Linked DNA regions of Allocatelliglobosispora scoriae. The protein of the gene in region 2 interacts with the protein of the main gene of each other region in a pairwise test. Links are inferred from orthologs where the notes say so. Each region holds a gene or a part of one and is shown on either strand. Other genes may lie near its edges.

Region 1 (8,978 bases), 910 kb from region 2 along the record:
CGGTCCCGCAGCGCGACGAAGGGCAGGTAGAACTCCGCCAGCAGCACCCGCTGCGTCGCCTCGTCGCCGCTGCGGACCGCTCGGTGGAACGCGGTGGCGATGTCGGGCGCGAAGCAGAGCACCGCCGATGAGTAGCTGTCGACGCCGATCGCCTCATAGGCCCGAACACTCAACTCGGCGGTGGGCAGGCCGTTGAGGAAGCCGAACTCCTCGGCCCGGGGGTGCCCGCTGGTCCGGATCGCGGTGACGATGCGCAGCATCGCGTCGACGTCGCCGATGCCGTCCTTGATCCCGACGACGGTCGGGATGTCGAGGAGGTCCACGGCGGCTGCCGGGTTGAGCACGGCGTTGGCCCGCTGATAGACGGTGATCGGCAGCGACGTGCCCTCGGCGACGAAGCGCACGTGCCGCACGAGTCCGGCCGGTGTCGAGGCGACGAGGTAGGGCGGGAGCAGCAGCAGCCCGTCGGCACCGGACTCCGCCGCGATCTGCGCGAACTCCCGCGCGGACCGGGGACCGCCGCCGGCACCCGCGAAGACCGGCACGCGTCCTGCGGAAACGCCCACGGCCGTCGTGACGAGCGATCTGTATTCGTCGCGGTCGAGCGCGGTGAACTCGCCGGTGCCGCAGGCGACGAAGAGCCCGCTCGGCCCGGCGGCGATCTGCGCCTCCAGGTGCTCGGCGAAGACGCGCAGGTCAACGCGATCGTCGGCGTCGAAGGGCGTCAACGGGAAGGAGAGCAGCCCGGTGAGTCGCATGACGGTCCAATCTACATATGTGGACAATATCTGCGGATGTGTAAGCCTCGCAACCACAAGTTATCGTCCGCTAGAGTGGCGGTCAACTGCCGAAGGTGGACCGCCATGAACGAGATCTCCCCCGTCAAATCCGCGGAGCGCACCGTCGCCATCCTGGAGACGCTCGCCGCCTCGCCGACGCGCCTGACGTTGTCGCAGCTCCAGGAGCGGATGGGCTATCCGCGGTCCAGCCTGCACGCGCTGGTCCGCACGTTGCGGGAGCTCAAGTGGGTCGAGGCCGACGAGTCCGGGTCCGCGTTCGGCGTCGGTCCGCACGCGCTGCTCGCCGGGACGGCGTACCTCGATCGAGATCTGGCCCTGCCCTTCGCCCTCGAAGCGCTGGAGGATCTCCGCGCCGAGATCGGCTACACCGTGCACTACGCGCGGCGCGACGGTGCCGAGGTCCTCTACCTCGCCAGTCGCGAGGCGCGCGAGGCCCGGCACGTCGTCTCCCGCGTCGGCCGCAAGCTCCCCGCGCACCTCACCGCGCTCGGCCAGGCGCTGCTCGCGCAGCTCACCGGCGACGAGGTCGAGAAGCTCCTGCCCGAGACGCTGCTCGCGCTCACCCCGCAGACGATCACGTCACGCTTCGCGCTGGCTCTGGAGCTCGAGGGGGTACGCACCAGGGGCTGGGCCTTCGAGCGCGAGCAGGGCACCACCGGGGTCGCCTGCGTGGCCGCCTCCGTCGATTACCGCATCCCCGCGACGGATGCGCTGAGCTGCTCCATGCCCGCCGATCTCGCCAACGGCGCGGAGTTGGACCGCGTGACCGAGTCCCTCATGCGCCACGCCGGCGCGCTGGCGACCACGCTCCGCCGCCACGGCATCCGCTGAGCCCAGCACCCGCCGCCTGCCGCATGATCACGTTGTTTCGCGGAAGTAGGCCCTACCGGGGGCGCACGTAGGCCCACTTTCCGGGAAACAGCGCGATCAAGCTGGAGTGCCGCGCCGCATCACGGCATCGGCTCCCCGAGCGGGATGTCGCACCAGTGGCCGCCGATGCGGGTCAGATTGGGGTCGTTGACGAAGTCCGGCTCCCCGTTGGCGGCGATCATCTCGGCCGCGAAGACCTCCGAGTCGTCGACCGGGTAGTAGCCGATCTCGTGCCCCTCCGCGAGACTCGCCCAGCGCCGCGTGTTGTGGCTGACACCCCAGAGCATCCGGTAACCAGGGTCCTCGCAGCTCAGGCAGGCCTCGATCAGCCGTCGCGCATCGGTGGGCGAGAGCCAGGTGGCCAGCCCGCGCAGGCCCATCGGGATCGGTGTGGCATAGAGGGCGCCGATCCGCACGCAGAGCACCTCCAGCCCGTACCGGTCGTGATAGAGCCGGGCCGCGCTCTCGATCGCCGCCTTGCTCCAGCCGTAGAGGGTGTCCGGGCGCGCGGCGATGTCCGCGGCGAGCGGTCCGCCGCCGCGCAGGTGGAACCCGGCGGCATGGTTGGAGGAGGCGAGGATGATCCGGGGCACGCCGGCCAGCCGGATCGCCTCCAGCAGTGTCATCGTGCCCCGCAGGTTGCGCTCGATGACGATGTCGAGGGTGGATTCGACGCTCTGCCCACCGAGGTGCAGGACGGCGTCGACATCACGGCAGGCGTCGAGCACCGCGTCCGCGTCGGTGACGGAAGCGATGATCCTCTCCTCGGCACCGGTCCCGTCGAGGGCGGGCGGCTCGACGATGTCGAGCAGTCGCAGCACCCGGCCCTCCCGGGCGAGCAGCGGCCGGAGCAGCGTGCCGACGGCACCGGAGGCTCCGGTCATGAGAATCCGCTTCGTCATGCGCAGCAGACTATCCAGCACGCCACCATCGCGCCAGCCTGCCGCACAGCGTCCACATATGTGTCAGGCCACGAAGGCGAGCGCCGACCCGCAGTCGCGGGCAGGATGGAGGGCATGACGGAGTTTCGGATCGAGCACGACACGATGGGCGAGGTCAGGGTCCCGGCAACTGCGCTGTGGGCAGCACAAACTCAGCGAGCGGTCGAGAATTTCCCGATCTCCGGCACGACCCTGCCGCCCGACCTCATCCATGCGCTCGGAGCGATCAAGGCTGCGGCGGCAATCGTCAACGGCCCGCTCGGCGTGCTGCCGCAGGACCTCGCGGGAGCGATCGCAGCCTGCGCCGACGAGGTCGCCGACGGTCTGCACGACGATCAGTTCCCGATCGACGTCTTCCAGACCGGCTCCGGCACCTCGTCCAACATGAACGCCAACGAGGTCATCGCCCGCCTCGCCACCGATCTGCTCGGCCGACCGGTCCACCCCAACGATCACGTCAACGCGGCCCAGTCCAGCAACGACGTCTTCCCGACCGCGATCCACCTGGCCGCCGTCACCGCGATCACCCGCGACCTGCTGCCGGCCCTGCGCCATCTCTCCTCGGCGCTGCGCGCCAAGTCGCAGGAGTGGTCGGCGGTCGTCAAATCCGGCCGCACCCACCTCATGGATGCGACCCCGGTCACCCTCGGTCAAGAATTCGGGGGGTACGCCCACCAGCTCACCCGTGCCGCCGAGCGCATCGAGTCGAGCCTGTCCCGCCTCGGCGAGCTCCCCCTGGGTGGCACCGCCGTCGGCACCGGCATCAACACCGCACCCGGCTTCGCCGCCGGTGTGATCTCGCTGCTCCGGGAGCGCACCGGCCTGCCGCTGACCGAGGCGGCCGACCACTTCGCCGCGCAGGGCTCCGCCGATGCGCTGGTGGAGGCGTCCGCGATGGTCCGGACCGCCGCGGTGGGGCTCTACAAGATCGCCAACGACATCCGCTGGATGGGTTCCGGACCCCGGGCCGGCTTGCGCGAGCTGTCCATCCCCGACCTGCAGCCCGGTTCGTCGATCATGCCCGGCAAGGTGAATCCGGTCATCTGCGAGGCGGCTCGCCAGGTCTGCGCCCAGGTGATCGGCAACGACGCGGCGGTCGCCTTCGCGGGCAGCCAGGGCGATTTCGAGCTGATCGTGATGCTCCCGGTGATCGGCCGCAACCTGCTCGAGTCGATCCGGCTGCTCGCCAACGTGTCGCGCCTGTTCGCCGACCGCTGCGTCGCGGGGCTCGTCGCCAACGAGGAGGTCTGCCTGGCGTACGCCGAGGGCAGCCCGTCGATCGTCACCCCGCTCAACCGCCATCTGGGTTATGAGGAGGCGGCGAGCATCGCCAAGCAGGCGCTGAAGGAGGGCCGCACGATCCGCGAGGTGGTCATCGAGCGCGGTCACGTCCCGGCCAAGCTGACCGAGGAGGCCCTCGACACCGCCCTCGACGTGCTCGCCATGACCCGCCCACCCGCCAGCTCCTAGCCCCAAGATCGCCGCAACTCTTCAAGAGTTGGTCCTAACGGGGTTTTAGGACCAACTCATGAAGAGTTGCGGCGATCTTGGGGAACCGTGGACGGACAGTTGTAGACAGCGATAGCCGCAACTCTTGAAGAGTTGCGGCTATCGGCGAGACGAACCGGTGCGTCAGGCGGATCGGCGGCGGGCCACCTCGGCGAGGGTGACCGCTGCGGCCACCGACGCGTTGAGCGACTCCATGTCGGAGACCATCGGGATGCCGACCGTCAGGTCACAGGTGGCGCCGACGAGGCGGGACAGCCCGCGTCCCTCGGAGCCGACCACGATCACGATCGGGCCGACCGCCGCCTCCAGCTGGTAGAGGTCGGTGTCGCCGTCCGCGTCGAGCCCGACGACGACGAAGCCCATCTCCTGCACCCGCTTGAGCGCCCGGGTGAGGTTGGTGACGTGAGCGATCGGCAGGCGGGCGGCGGCACCGGCACTCGTACGCCACGCGGTCGCCGTGATCCCCGCCGAGCGGCGTTCGGGCAGGAAGAGCCCGTGCGCGCCGAACGCGGCGGCGGAGCGGATCACCGCACCGAGGTTGCGCGGGTCGGTGACGCCGTCGAGCGCGACGAGCAGCGGCTGCGCGACCTGCTCCATGGAGTTGGCGAGCATGTCCTCGAAGGACTCATAGGCGAACGGCGGCACCTGCAGGCCGATGCCCTGGTGCAGGATCCCGCCGGTGAGCCGGTCGAGCTCCTGGCGGCTGACCTCCATGAGCGCGATGCCGCGGTCGCCCGCAGCGCGCACGGACTCGGTGATCCGGTCGTCGATCTCGATGCCCTGAGCGACGTAGAGCGCGGTGGCCGGGATGTTGGCGCGCAGCGCCTCGACGACCGGGTTACGCCCGACGAGCAGCTCGGGAGCGTCCTTGGGGGTGCTGGACTTGCGGCCGGCGGCGACCCGGGGACCGGTCCGCCGAGGCGCGGCACCGCCACGCGTCGTGGCTCCCCGCGACTGCGGCGCGCCCTTGTTGGAGCCGAGCCGGCCCCAGGTGGTGTCCTTCGTACCCGGCTTGCCGATCTTGGGTACGGTGCCGGCCTCTTCCGCCGCCCGGATCTCTTTCGCCTGCTTCCACGCGGTGCGCTGCGGCAGCTTCTCGGTGCCGGAGTAGCCCTTGTGCCACGGGCGCTCGTCGGCGGGCAGCGTGCGGCCGCGCCCCTTCAGGGTGTCCTTGTTCTTGCCGCCGGTGCCCTTGGTCGCGACCTTCTTCGACGTCGACCGGGTATTGCGGCGCTGGGAATTGCCGGGCATTCGCTATCGTCCACTCTCTACGGTCCACCGGGGACCATGCGGGGTGTCTTCGACGACGATCCCCGCCTGCTTCAACTGATCACGTACTGCGTCCGCGGCCGCCCAATCCTTGCGATCCCGCGCCGCCTTGCGCTGCTCCAGTGCGAGCGCCACCAGGGCGTCCACGGCACCGCGCAGGTCACCACCGCTGGTGGTGTCCCGCCACGGCTCGGCGAGCGGATCGATGCCGAGCACCGCGAGCATCGCCCGGACGCTCGCGAGCGATGCCGCGACCGCGCTGGTGTTGCCTTCGGCGAGCGCGGTGTTGCCCTCACGGATCACCTCGTGCAGCGCCGCGAGCGCAGCCGAGGTGTTGAGGTCGTCGTCCATCGCGGCCGTGAAGTCGGCGTGGAGGACGCCCGGCTCCACGTTGCCGACCAGTTCGGTGGCTCGCGCGACGAAGCCCTCGATCCGGCGGAAAGCGACGGCCGACTCGCTGAGCGCCTCCCAGGAGAAGTCGATCCGGGCCCGGTAGTGCGGAGCGAGCAGGTAATAGCGTAGCTCTATCGGCCGGATGCCCCGCTCCAGCACCGAGTCGAGGTTGATGACGTTGCCGGTGGACTTGCCCATCTTCTTGTCGCCGAGGTTGAGCAGAGCGTGGTGCACCCAGAAGCGGGCGAAGGGCAGCCCCGCCGCCTGCGACTGGGCGACCTCGTTCTCGTGGTGCGGGAAGACCAGGTCGAGACCGCCGCCGTGGATGTCGAACTCGTCACCCAGATAACGCTGCACCATCGCCGAGCACTCGATGTGCCAACCTGGGCGGCCGACCCCCCACGGCGAGGGCCAGTAGGCGTCCTGCGGCTCGTCGGGCTTGGCGCCCTTCCAGAGCGCGAAGTCACGAGGATCACGCTTCGCGCGCTCCGGGCCGTCCGTCGCCGCCTGCATCTCGTCGGGCCGCTGTCCGGACAGCTTCCCGTACGCCGGGAAGGACCCCACGGCGAAGTAGACATCCCCGCACCCGTCGGCCGAGGCGTAGGCGTGCCCGCCGGCGATCAGGGTCTCGATCAGCTCGAACATCTGCGTGATGTGACCCGTGGCACGTGGCTCGTAGGTCGGCGGCAGCACGTTGAGCGCCCGGTAGACCCCGCTGAGCACGACCTCGTTGGCGTAGGCGATGGACCAGAACGGGCGATCCCGCTCGATCGCCTTCGCCAGCACCTTGTCGTCGATGTCGGTGATGTTGCGGATAAAGGTGACCTCAAGGCCGCCCTGGATCATCCAGCGACGCAGGACGTCATAGTTGACGCCGGAGCGAAGGTGCCCGATGTGCGGCTCGGACTGCACTGTGAGACCACAGAGATAGATCGACGCTTGACCAGCTATGCGCGGCACGAAGTCGCGGACCGCTCGGGTCGCAGTGTCGTAGAGTCTCAGCGTCACCCTGCAAGGATAGTCGGAGTAGGTGCGCAAGGCCCTCATGGATACCGCACAGACCCTCGATCGCGGCTTACGCCTGCTCACGCTCGTCGCTGAGACGCCGGGCGGCCTCACCGTGACCGAAGCCTCCCAACGGCTCGGGGTGGGTCGCGCGGTCATCTACCGGCTCACCGCCACCCTCGTCGAGCACGCGATGCTCCGGCGCGCCGACAACGGCCGCCTCCTCGTCGGCGTCGGCCTGGTCCACCTGGCCCGGCGCGCTCAACCGCTGCTCGCCGACGCCGCCCTGCCGGCGCTGCGCCGCCTCGCCGAGCAGGTCGGGGCCACGGCTCACCTCACCGTCGCGGACGGCGCCGAAGCGGTCGCGGTCGCCGTGGTGGAGCCCACCTCGACGGTGTTCCATGTCGCCTATCGATCGGGTTCCCGACACCAGCTGGAGCGGGGCGCGGCGGGCCGGGCGATCCTCACCGGCGAACTCTGCACGTCGCTCGGCGAGCTGCAGGACGGCGCCTTCGGCATCGCCGCCCCCGTCCTGGGCGTGGCCGGCATGGCCGCGAGCGTCGGCGTCGTCTCCCTGACGCCCCTCGACGTCAACCAGGTCGGCAAGCTGGTCACCGCCGCCGCCACGGCCATCGGCACAGCCCTCGCCTAACACCAAGATCGCCGCAACTCTTCAAGAGTTGGTCCTAAAACCCGTTAGGACCAACTCTTGAAGAGTTGCGGCGATCTTGGGTTGCCACGCAGCAAGCAAGCGACCGGGGTCAGCGGCGGCCGACCGTCAGCACCGGCTGGGAGGTCGCGGCGAAGAAGTCGTTGCCCTTGTCGTCGACGACGATGAAGGCGGGGAAGTCCTCGACCTCGATCTTCCAGACGGCCTCCATGCCGAGCTCGGCGTACTCCAGGACCTCGACGTGCTTGATGCAGTCCTGAGCCAGCCGGGCCGCCGGGCCGCCGATCGAGCCGAGATAGAACCCGCCGTGCGACTCGCACGCCCGGGTCACCTGGCCGGACCGGTTGCCCTTGGCGAGCATGACGAGCGAGCCCCCGGCCGCCTGGAACTTCTCCACGTAGGCATCCATCCGCCCGGCGGTGGTGGGTCCGAAGGAGCCCGACGCGTATCCCTCGGGCGTCTTGGCCGGACCGGCGTAGTAGACGGCGTGGTCGCGCAGGTACTGCGGCATCGGCTCACCGGCGTCGAGCCGCTCGGCGATCTTCGCGTGGGCGATGTCACGGGCGACTACGAGCGGACCGCTGAGCGAGAGCCGGGTCTTGACGGGGTATTTCGTCAGCTCGGCCAGGATCTCCGGCATCGGCCGGTTGAGATCGATCTTGACGGCGCCCTCGGACGTTTCGAGGTCCTCGTCGGTGACGGCGGGCAGGAAGCGGGCCGGGTCGGTCTCCAGCCGCTCCAGCCAGACCCCCGACGGCGTGATCTTCGCGAGCGCCTGGCGGTCGGCGGAGCAGGAGACCGCGATCGCGACCGGGCAGGAGGCGCCGTGCCGGGGCAGCCGGACGACCCGCACGTCGTGGCAGAAGTAGCGGCCGCCGAACTGGGCGCCGATGCCGAACTGGCGGGTGAGCTCCAGCACCTCCGCCTCCAGCTCCACGTCGCGGAAGCCGTGCGCGAGCATCGACCCGGTGGTGGGCAGGCCGTCGAGGTATTTCGCGGAGGCGAGCTTCGCGGTCTTGAGGGCGTGCTCGGCGCTGGTGCCGCCGATGACGATGGCGAGGTGATAGGGCGGGCAGGCGCTCGTGCCGATGTTGCGCAGCTTCTCCTCCAGAAAGCGCATCATCGACGTGGGGTTGAGCAGTGCCTTCGTCTCCTGGAAGAGGTAGGACTTGTTGGCCGAGCCGCCGCCCTTGGCCATGAAGAGCAGCTTGTAGGCATCGGGGTGCCCGTCCGGGTCCTCGGCGAAGATGTCGATCTGCGCGGGCAGGTTGGTGCCCGTGTTGCGCTCCTCCCACGTGGTGAGCGGGGCGAGCTGCGAATAGCGCAGGTTGAGCTTGGTGTAAGCCTCGAAGACGCCGCGCGCGATCGCCGGCTCGTCGGTGCCGTCGGTGAGCACGTGGCGGCCGCGCTTGCCCATCACGATCGCCGTACCCGTGTCCTGGCACATCGGCAGGACGCCACCGGCGGCGATGTTGGCGTTGCGCAGCAGATCCATCGCGACGAACCGGTCGTTCGGCGAGG
Region 2 (8,892 bases):
GACAAGATCGTTTCAAACATCCAGGAGGTACGCGCACGGGGCGCCCGCACCATCGTCATCGCGGAGGAGGGTGACGACGCCGTCATCGCCTATGCCGATCACCTGATCCGCGTGCCGAGGACGCCGACCCTGCTCGCCCCGTTTGTCACCACCGTGCCGCTGCAGGTGCTCGCGTGCGAGATCGCGACGGCTCGTGGCCACGATGTCGACCAGCCCCGCAACCTCGCCAAGTCGGTCACTGTCGAATAGCGCCGCGGCGCTTCCCGGGGTCGATCAGTGCCACCGGCAGCTTGATCGGCCAGGGTCGCTCCACCGCGACGACCTCGGTGAAGGAGCCGGTCGGCAGATAGGTGCCGGTGCTGTGGTCCAGTGTGTAGGTATGGACCGTCAGCTCCGGCTCCTGCTCGATCCGCCAGAAGCACTCGATGCCCGCCTGGGCGTAGTGGCGTGGCTTGCGGACCCTGTCCATGGGTCGAGATCCGGGTGACACGATCTCGACCGCCAGCAGCACCTCGGCTGGAGTCACCGGACTGTCGCGGGTCTCCCCGGCACGCACGGCCACCAGCACGTCCGGGATGAAGGACTTGAAGCGACTGACGTGCATATCGATAGCCTGAGCTGCCGTCATGCCGTCGGGTGCGTTGTCGAAGAGCCAGCTGAAGAGGAAACCTGAAACGGCTTGATGGGGATGGGTGGGAGCTGGGGACACGTGGAGGACTCCGTCGATGAGCTCGTAGCGCTTGCCGTCATACGGAATTGCGTCGAGGTCGTCGATCGTCAACAGGCGTCCAGGCTGGTCCATCCTGTTCAGGGTAACGGTCATCTCAACCCTCCGGGGAAGGACCGACACTAGCTGCTTGTCACTTTAACCTGTCGTCATGACCGGAAGCAATGGCACCCACTGCCGCCAGCCCCGGATTGCCGCTGTCCCAATAGGACGAGTGAGCGTGCCCGAGCTCGCCCCCGTCGGCGCTGGTGAAGCGGTGCCCGCCGAACCCCGTGTCCGAGGGGTTCACCCCGTGCCACAGCCGCGTCATCGGATCACCGAGGTAGGGTCCGAGCATCTGGTCCAGCGCCGCCTGCAACGGATTGGGCGCGGCGAGCTGGATGGGATCGTGTCGGGCATGGCTGGACCAGACGGCGCCGGGATCGAGATGCAGGTCGGCGGCGTGGTCGACCCCGACGCCGGCCGAGCCGAGGAAGACCAGATCGTCGGCGGCGACACCCCGATCGCGGGCCGTCTCGCCGATGACGAGCGAGCCGTAGCTGTGCCCGACGAGTGTCTGCTGGCCGATCTCGCCGTCATGGGTGATCGTCAGCCCCTGCTGGAAGTCGTGCAGTGCATGCTGGGCCGCGTGGGCATAGGCGGCGGAGGTGGCCTGCATCGCGTCGGGGCTGTCGAAATCGAGCCAGAGGATCGATGAGGTGCTCAGGGTCGGGTCGGCTGCGGTGGCGGCGGCCGACATCGTCGCCGTGCGGTCGATGAGCCCGGCGACACCGCCGTTGAGCTCGCTCCCGGCACCGGGAACGTAGGTCAGCACGTTGTCGGAGCGATCCGGGTCGCCGAGGGCGAGGATCACCCTGCCGTCGCCCCGGGTGTCGAGGCCGAGCAGATAGCCACGGGGCTCGCCGCCGTCCAGACGCCGTTCGAGCGCGCTGAGACCGGCGAGGCGGGACTCGATCCTGGCCAACTCGTCCTCGGCTCCCCGCTTGCCGTGCAGGGCGTCGCGCAGTCCGCTCAGCCGGGCGTGCTCCCGGCTGAGCCATTCGCGATTGGCGAGGTCGCGATCGGCGGCGGGCACCCCGTCGAGCGACCCGATGACGTCCGGCTGGTGCGCGATCAGCCAGCGGCGCTGCGCCGGGGTGAGCCCGGACCACCAGAGCCGCACCGCACCCGCCCCGCCGCCGGGCGGGCAGCTCGGCGGCGCCTCGGTCCAGTGGGTCTCGGCCGCCTTGGCCAGCTCGCTGAGCGCCCGGCTGGTCTCGGCGTCGGCTCGGCTCGCCATCGTCAGGGCGGCGCTGATCCGCTCGGCGGTCCTCGCGGCGAGTGCGGCCTCCCACGGTGCGGGCGGTGCTCCGCGCACATCGAGCTCGACACGACCCTCGGCGGTCACCACCACGCGGGTGTCCTCGACCCCGTCCACCCCCGCGATCAGCAACCTCCTGGCCCGCTCGATCGCCTCGGCGTGCGTGGCGAGCACCTGCTGGATCTGCGTCAACGGCACCCGCAGCGCGGCGAGGTCCGCGCCGATCGCGGCCACCTGGGCGGTCGCGGCGGTCGCGGCCGGACCCGCCCAGTCGGCCCGCAGGCCCTGCCCGGAGCCGGTGATGTGCGCCTCGCCGTCGCCGACCGAGGCGGCGAGCCGCCGCCACGCATCGCCCGCGGACCGCCACGCGTCGATGTCGGCGCTCGCGAGTCGGGCGAAGGTGATCACCGGCCGCCGCCCATGGCGGACCGGTCGGACTCCTCATAGGCCGCTGCGGCCCGGCGCAGGGCCCGGCCCGTGGTCTCGGTCCGCTCGGCGAAGAGGGTCATCGATGACGCGATCGCGATCGAGAGCCGCTCAAGGGCGATCGATGCCGCCCATCCCGGCGGCACGGCGGCCAGCTCGTGACCGCGCCGCGTCTCCTGCGCGAGCTGGGCTGCGGCATCATCGAGACGGTCGGCGGTCTGCCGCAATCGCCCGGTGTGGACGGTGATCGTCTCGGCGGAGTTCGGTGGTCTCATGACGACGATGCTGCTGGGCCGCGCGAGCTGGAGAAAGGCCTGTGGATAACCGCGGAGGCCACATCGTGGCCGGTTATCCACAGCTATTGCCCGGCTCCCCCCACGCGACTATAGGGTGGTCGCTGTGATCGTGGCCGTGGGTAATGACGTGGTGCTGGTTGATCGGTTCGCGCGGGCGCTCCAACGCACGCCGCTGCTGGTCGACCGCCTCTTCACCGAGGCCGAGCGGACGACGCGGTCCGGCAACCAGCGCGGGCCCGAGTCGCTCGCCGCCCGGTTCGCGGCGAAGGAGGCCGTCGCGAAGGCGCTGGGCGCTCCGACCGGGCTGCACTGGCACGATTGCGAGATCGTCGTCGACCCGGACGGTCGCCCGTGGTTGACGGTCTCGGGCACGGTGGCGGCGGCTGCGGCCGAGCGCGGCATCCATCGCTGGCACCTCTCGCTGTCCCACGACGGCGGCATCGCGGCCGCTGTGGTGATCGCGGAGCGTGACGGCTGATCAGGGGAGGATCCATGCGGGAAGCCTGGCGGTCGGCGGAGGTCCGCGCGGCCGAGAAGGTGCTGATGAGGAGCCTGCCCGAGGGCACGCTGATGGCGCGGGCCGCAGCGGGTCTCGCGCGGCGCTGCGTCGTGACGCTGCGGGAGGGACGGCCGGGCAGGGTCTACGCGGCTCGCGTCGCCATCCTGGCGGGCCCCGGTGACAACGGCGGCGACGCCCTCTACGCCGGTGCGGAGCTCGCCCGGCGGGGTGCCCAGGTGACGGCGGTCCCGCTGCATGCGGATCGGCTGCACCCCGGTGGTCTCGCGGCGTTCCGAGCGGCCGGTGGACGCCTCGCCGAGCGGTTGCCGGCCGAGGTGGACCTCATCGTCGACGGGCTGCTCGGCATCGGGGCCAAGGGTGCGTTGGCCGGCCGGGCGGCGGAGCTGGCCGAGGCCGCCAACGAGTCGACCGCGCTGGTCATCGCCGTCGACCTGCCGTCCGGGGTCATCGCCGACACCGGTGACGTGCCCGGTCCGGCCGTGCGCGCCGACGTGACCGTGACCTTCGGTGCGCTCAAGCCCGCGCTCGTCGTCGGCCCGGCCGCCCCGCTCGCGGGCCAGGTGGAGCTGGTGGAGATCGGGCTGACCCTGCCGGGGACACCGGCGCTGCGGATCGCCGACGCGGCGATGATCGCCGAGTGGTGGCCGGTCGCGGGCCCGCACGACAACAAATACTCGCGCGGTGTCGTCGGGCTCTCGACGGGCTCGGCGACCTTCCCCGGCGCGGCGCTGCTCTCGACCCGGGGTGCCCTGGCCGGCCCGACGGGACTGGTGCGCTACGCCGGCCCGGCGCACGCGGTCGTCGTGACACTGCACCCGACGGTGATCGGCTCGCCCCGCGTCGCCGACACGGGCCGGGTCCAGGCATGGGTCTGCGGCAGCGGTCTCGGCCAGGACAAACGTGCCGGTGACGAGCTGCGGGCGGTGCTGGCGTCGCCCGTCCCGGCGGTCCTCGACGCCGACGCGATCACCCTGCTCGTCGACGGCACCCTCGCCAATCACCTGCGCGCCCGCAACGCACCGACCGTGATCACCCCGCACGACGGCGAGTTCACCCGCCTCGCCGGGGAGGCGCCCGGGGAGGACCGGGTGGCCGCGGCGTTGAAGCTCGCCGCCTGGACCCGCTCGGTGATCCTGCTCAAGGGCGATCGCACGATCGTCGCGGATCCGAGCGGCGAGGCCTGGGTCAACCCGACCGGGCACCCCGCGCTCGCCACGGGCGGCTCGGGGGATGTGCTCGCCGGGCTGCTCGGCTCGCTGCTCGCGGCGGGGCTGCCCGCGACCAGGGCGGCGGTGGCAGCGGCGTTCGTGCACGGGCTGGCGGGGCGGCACGCCGCCGAGTCCGGTCCGGTCACCGCCACGGAGATCGCCGAGGCGCTCCGCTCAGGCATCAACCTCGTGACCGGTGGGTAGGCTGAGGGCATGTGGCAGGCCGAGGTACTAGTTGACCTGGATGCGATTCGCTCAAACGTGACTAAACTGCGCGCGGCAACCACGGCGCAGGTGATGGCGGTCGTCAAGGCCGACGGCTACGGGCACGGTGCTGTGCCCTGTGCCCGGGCGGCGCTGGAGGGCGGGGCGACCTGGCTCGGTGTCTGCACGCTCGCCGAGGCGCTGGAGCTACGCGCGGCGGGGATCGAGGCGCCGGTGCTCGCCTGGCTGATCGGTCCGGGCCAGCCCCTGCACCAGGCTATCGAGGCCGACGTCGATCTCAGCGCCGCCGGGGTGGACCAGCTCGCCGAGATCGTCACGGCGGCGACGGTCGTCGGGGAGCCTGCTCGCGTACACCTCAAGATTGACACCGGCCTGCACCGCAACGGCGCGACAGCTCAGACGTGGCCGGCCCTGCTGGAGGCCGCGGCGAAAGCCGAGGCCGACGGTCTGATCGAGGTCATCGGCGTCTGGAGCCACTTCGTCTATGCCGACGCGCCGGGTCACGAGACGATCGACCAGCAGCTCGTCGCCTTCGGCGAGGCGCTCGACGTGGCCGAGAGCTTCGGCATCACCCCGCAGCTGCGTCACATCGCCAACTCGGCGGCCACGCTGACCCGCACCGATGCCCACTTCGACCTGGTCCGCCCGGGGATCGCGGTCTACGGACTCTCGCCGATCGCGGGGGAGACCTTCGGCCTGCGCCCCGCGATGACCGCGCACGCCCGGGTCCTGCTCACCAAGCAGGTCGGTCCGGACGAGGGCGTCTCCTATGGCCACACCTATCAGACGAGGTCCGACACGACGCTGGCGCTGGTCCCGCTCGGCTATGCCGACGGGGTGCCCCGGGCCGCCTCCAACGTGGGTCCGATCGCCGTCAACGGCAAGCGCTACACGATCGCCGGTCGGGTCTGCATGGACCAGGTGATGCTCGACTGCGGCGATGACGGGGTGCACCCCGGCGACGAGGCGATCCTCTTCGGGCCCGGTGACCGGGGCGAGCCGACGGCGACCGACTGGGCCGACGCGATCGGCACGATCAACTACGAGATCGTGACCCGCTTCGGCAGCGGCCGGGTGCCGCGGACCTTCGCGGGTGAGCGGCATGGCTGACGCGGTGGTCCCGGCGGCGTCGACGCCGGCGAAGGCGGCCAAGCCGTCCGGAGGCAGGTCGACAGCGCGCAAGGTCGGGCTGATCGGTGCGATCGTGGGTGTCGCGGCGGCGGGGATCGCCGCGGGAGTGGCTGCGGAAAGGGCGTGGGTGCGGCGATCCAGGGCGGGTGTCGAGGACCCCTATGCGGATGAGCCCTTCGGCAGGCTGCCCTTCGACGAGTCGCTGACGGTCACGACGGCCGACGGTGTCGATCTCTATGTCGAGATCGTGGAGCCGGCCGACGGTGTGACGCTCGACTTCAACGATGCCGATCCCGAACCTACCGTGATCTTCGTGCACGGGTTCTGCCTCGACATGGGGACCTTCCACTTCCAGCGGCGGCTGCTCGACGGCGGCGAATACCGCATGGTCCTCTATGACCAGCCGGGCCACGGCAAGTCCGGGCGGCTGTCGGACGGGGAGTACGACCTGCCAGCGCTCGGTGAGGCCCTGCGGGACGTGATCCGCGAGACGACCACGCCCGACAGCGACATCGTGCTGGTGGGGCACTCGATGGGCGGCATGGCGATCATGGCGTGTGCTGAGCGCTACCCGGAGATCTTCGCCAACCGGGTCGTCGGCGTGGCTCTCATCAGTACGTCCGGCGGCCGGGTCCAGGGCGTCAAGCTGGGCGGCCTGCCCGAGCTGATCTCCCGCACGAGCGCTCCGCTGCTGCCGGTGCTCTCCGGCGCGTCCCGGATGAGCGGCCCGATGATCGACAAGGCCCGGCAGGCCTCGTCGGACCTGGCATGGCTGCTGACTCGGCGGTACGGCTTCGGCGGCAAACAGCCGAGCCCGGCACTCGTCTCCTACGTGGAGCGGATGAACTCCGGCACGACGACCGAGACCGTTGCCCGCTACCTGCGGACGCTCTCCAGCCACGCGAGGTACCCGGCGCTCGCGGCGATCGCCGACAAACCCGTCCTCGTCATCGTCGGCGACAAGGACCCGATCCTGCCGCTGAAGCACTCCGAGGAGATCGTTCGCCACCTGCCGCAGGCGGAGATGGTCGTCGTCCCCGACTCCGGCCACGTCGTCCTGTTGGAGCACGCCGACGCGGTCAACGAAGCCCTGCTCGCCTTCCTGGCTAAAGTCATGCCGTGAAGTTGTCGACTGTTGAGGAGACTCGCGCCTTCGGCACCCGGCTCGCCGGGCTGCTTCGGGCCGGTGACCTCGTCATTCTTGGTGGCCCCCTCGGTGCGGGCAAGACGGCGCTGGCTCAGGGGATCGGGGAGGGGCTGCGCGTCGTGGGCGCCGTCACCTCGCCGACGTTCGTCATCGCGCGGGTGCACCGGCCCGATCGCGAGGCCGGTGGGTCGGTGCCGATGGTGCACGTCGATGCGTACCGGTTGGGGACCGTGACCGATCCGCGGGCCGAGATCGACGATCTCGACCTGGACGCGGACCTGGAGGACTCGGTCACGCTGGTGGAGTGGGGCGAGGGGTTGGTGGAGCAGCTCTCCGACGCGCACCTCGAGGTGCGGATCTCGCGGCTCGACGACGACACCCGCGTCGTGGAGCTCGTCGGCCACGGCGGCGACTGGGCCTCTCGACTCGCCTGAGCCGTGTTCCGCGGTTTGATCACACCGTTTTCCCGCAAGATGGCCTGATCATGGTGCTTGATCGCACCATGTTGGGGGAAAACGGTGTGATCACGCGCTCGCTGCCCGCCGAAATCGACGTGATCTTCGGAGGCTCAGGCGGGAATCGTGAACTCGTCCTTCATGGCTCCATCGAGGAACGCGTCCCATTCGGCGGGGGTGAACTCCAGGACGTGGCCGTCCTCGCCGAGCTTGCTGTTTCGCACGCCGATGCTGCCATCGGCGGCGAAGGCCACCTCGACACCGTCTGACGTGGTCGCTGTGAACCAGCGGCCATCGAACTTCTCCGTGGAACTCATGTGTTCGTCGACTCCGATCGGCTCAGGGGAGCGGACATGGCGGGCTCCTCGAGGAGTGATGATCGCAGATCTTGGCGGCGACGGCCCGCCTTGGCGAGCCCATCACGCCAAGATCTGCGATCACTGGAGCTACGGGACCCAGTAGTTGCCGCTCGCGACGATCATGACCTGCAGCTGGATACTCGTGGAGTAGTAGTCGGAGCTGCTGAACCCCGTGTTCACCATCTTGGTCCACAGCGCGTCCAGCCACGCCTGGCTGCCCGGATCGGTCATCGCCGCCACCGCGAACGGCGCGAAGAACGCCGGCTCGCTCCCCGACGAGATCTGCGTCCCCGCCAGCGAATACCCCACAGCGATGCTGTTCGGATTCGAGCCGGTCTTCGCCTTCACCCAGGTGTTCAGCTTCCGAGCCGAGGTGAGCGAAGCACTCCCGCCCCCGGTGACGGCGTCGGTTCCGATCCGCCACGGCACCCGGCAGGAGTTCCACCAGTATTTGCCGTCGTTCGGGTCCTCCAGCACCTCGCCCGGTGCGGGCTTGGGGGTGGTGTTGGTCGTGACGACGAAGTCCGGCAGCAGGCCCGTACCCGACGCGTAGTTGGTTTGAAGGTTTGTGATCAAGGTCTGGTGGGCGGTGCGGATCGTGTCCCAGGCCGTGTCGCCCGTGGCCGTGCGGAAGGCGCGGAAGTGATCCAGGTGGAAGTCCGACGGACGGGTCGTCCAGTAGAGGGCGTCGCCCGACGTGCTCCAGTCTCCGAGCAGCATCAGGTGCATGGTCGGGTTGACCTCGCTGGCCTTGATCGCGTTGATGTGCCGGATCGCGAGCTGCTTGTAATTGTAGGTCCCGGCGCTGCCCCACTGCTTGTCGGCGAGGAGCAGGCCCATCGCGACATCGAGGTCGCCGTCGGTCGCGGAGTCGGAACCGTTGACGCTGACGCAGGAGGTGTTCTGCTCGGCCGCGAGCAGGTCGGCGTTGTTGACCGACGGGTGCGCGAGCATGTATTTCACCATGCCGTCGAAGATGGTCTTCGCGTTGGCGTCGGCACCGGCCATCGTGGCGACGATGACCATGCCGTAACCCTGCGCCTCGGCGACGTAGGGGTGGTCGGCGTCGGGGGAGATCACCTCGTACCAGCCGTTGCC

The links.
Region 1: the proteins of F4553_RS24425 (region 2) and rlmB interact in binary tests that used the Escherichia coli proteins (3 or more experiments, as listed by UniProt). The link is inferred for Allocatelliglobosispora scoriae from one-to-one orthologs.

Annotation. Positions count from the first base shown.
Region 1 is NZ_JACHMN010000002.1:3,219,605-3,228,582, forward strand. What follows is about bases 3,308-6,242. They hold rlmB (23S rRNA (guanosine(2251)-2'-O)-methyltransferase RlmB), read right to left. Parts: upstream 5,372-6,242; coding sequence 4,244-5,371; downstream 3,308-4,243. Other genes in these bases: F4553_RS20280 (class II fumarate hydratase), read left to right, coding at 3,308-4,081; cysS (cysteine--tRNA ligase), read right to left, coding at 5,375-6,242. In the rest of the region: F4553_RS20265 (5-dehydro-4-deoxyglucarate dehydratase), read right to left, coding at 1-758; F4553_RS20270 (IclR family transcriptional regulator), read left to right, coding at 864-1,631; F4553_RS20275 (NAD-dependent epimerase/dehydratase family protein), read right to left, coding at 1,751-2,572; more of F4553_RS20280, read left to right, coding at 2,687-3,307; more of cysS, read right to left, coding at 6,243-6,790; F4553_RS20295 (helix-turn-helix domain-containing protein), read left to right, coding at 6,828-7,439; F4553_RS20300 (fumarate hydratase), read right to left, coding at 7,549-8,978. UniProt on the Escherichia coli protein: Specifically methylates the ribose of guanosine 2251 in 23S rRNA.
Region 2 is NZ_JACHMN010000002.1:4,128,118-4,137,009, forward strand. What follows is about bases 2,613-5,461. They hold F4553_RS24425 (NAD(P)H-hydrate dehydratase), read left to right. Parts: upstream 2,613-3,241; coding sequence 3,242-4,681; downstream 4,682-5,461. Other genes in these bases: F4553_RS24415 (hypothetical protein), read right to left, coding at 2,613-2,728; F4553_RS24420 (holo-ACP synthase), read left to right, coding at 2,853-3,227; alr (alanine racemase), read left to right, coding at 4,691-5,461. Outside these bases: glmS (glutamine--fructose-6-phosphate transaminase (isomerizing)), read left to right, coding at 1-249; F4553_RS24405 (Uma2 family endonuclease), read right to left, coding at 236-802; F4553_RS24410 (alpha/beta hydrolase), read right to left, coding at 861-2,435; more of F4553_RS24415, read right to left, coding at 2,432-2,612; more of alr, read left to right, coding at 5,462-5,812; F4553_RS24435 (alpha/beta fold hydrolase), read left to right, coding at 5,805-6,956; tRNA (adenosine(37)-N6)-threonylcarbamoyltransferase complex ATPase subunit type 1 TsaE, read left to right, coding at 6,953-7,414; F4553_RS24445 (DUF397 domain-containing protein), read right to left, coding at 7,549-7,752; F4553_RS24450 (CBM35 domain-containing protein), read right to left, coding at 7,882-8,892. UniProt on the Escherichia coli protein: Bifunctional enzyme that catalyzes the epimerization of the S- and R-forms of NAD(P)HX and the dehydration of the S-form of NAD(P)HX at the expense of ADP, which is converted to AMP.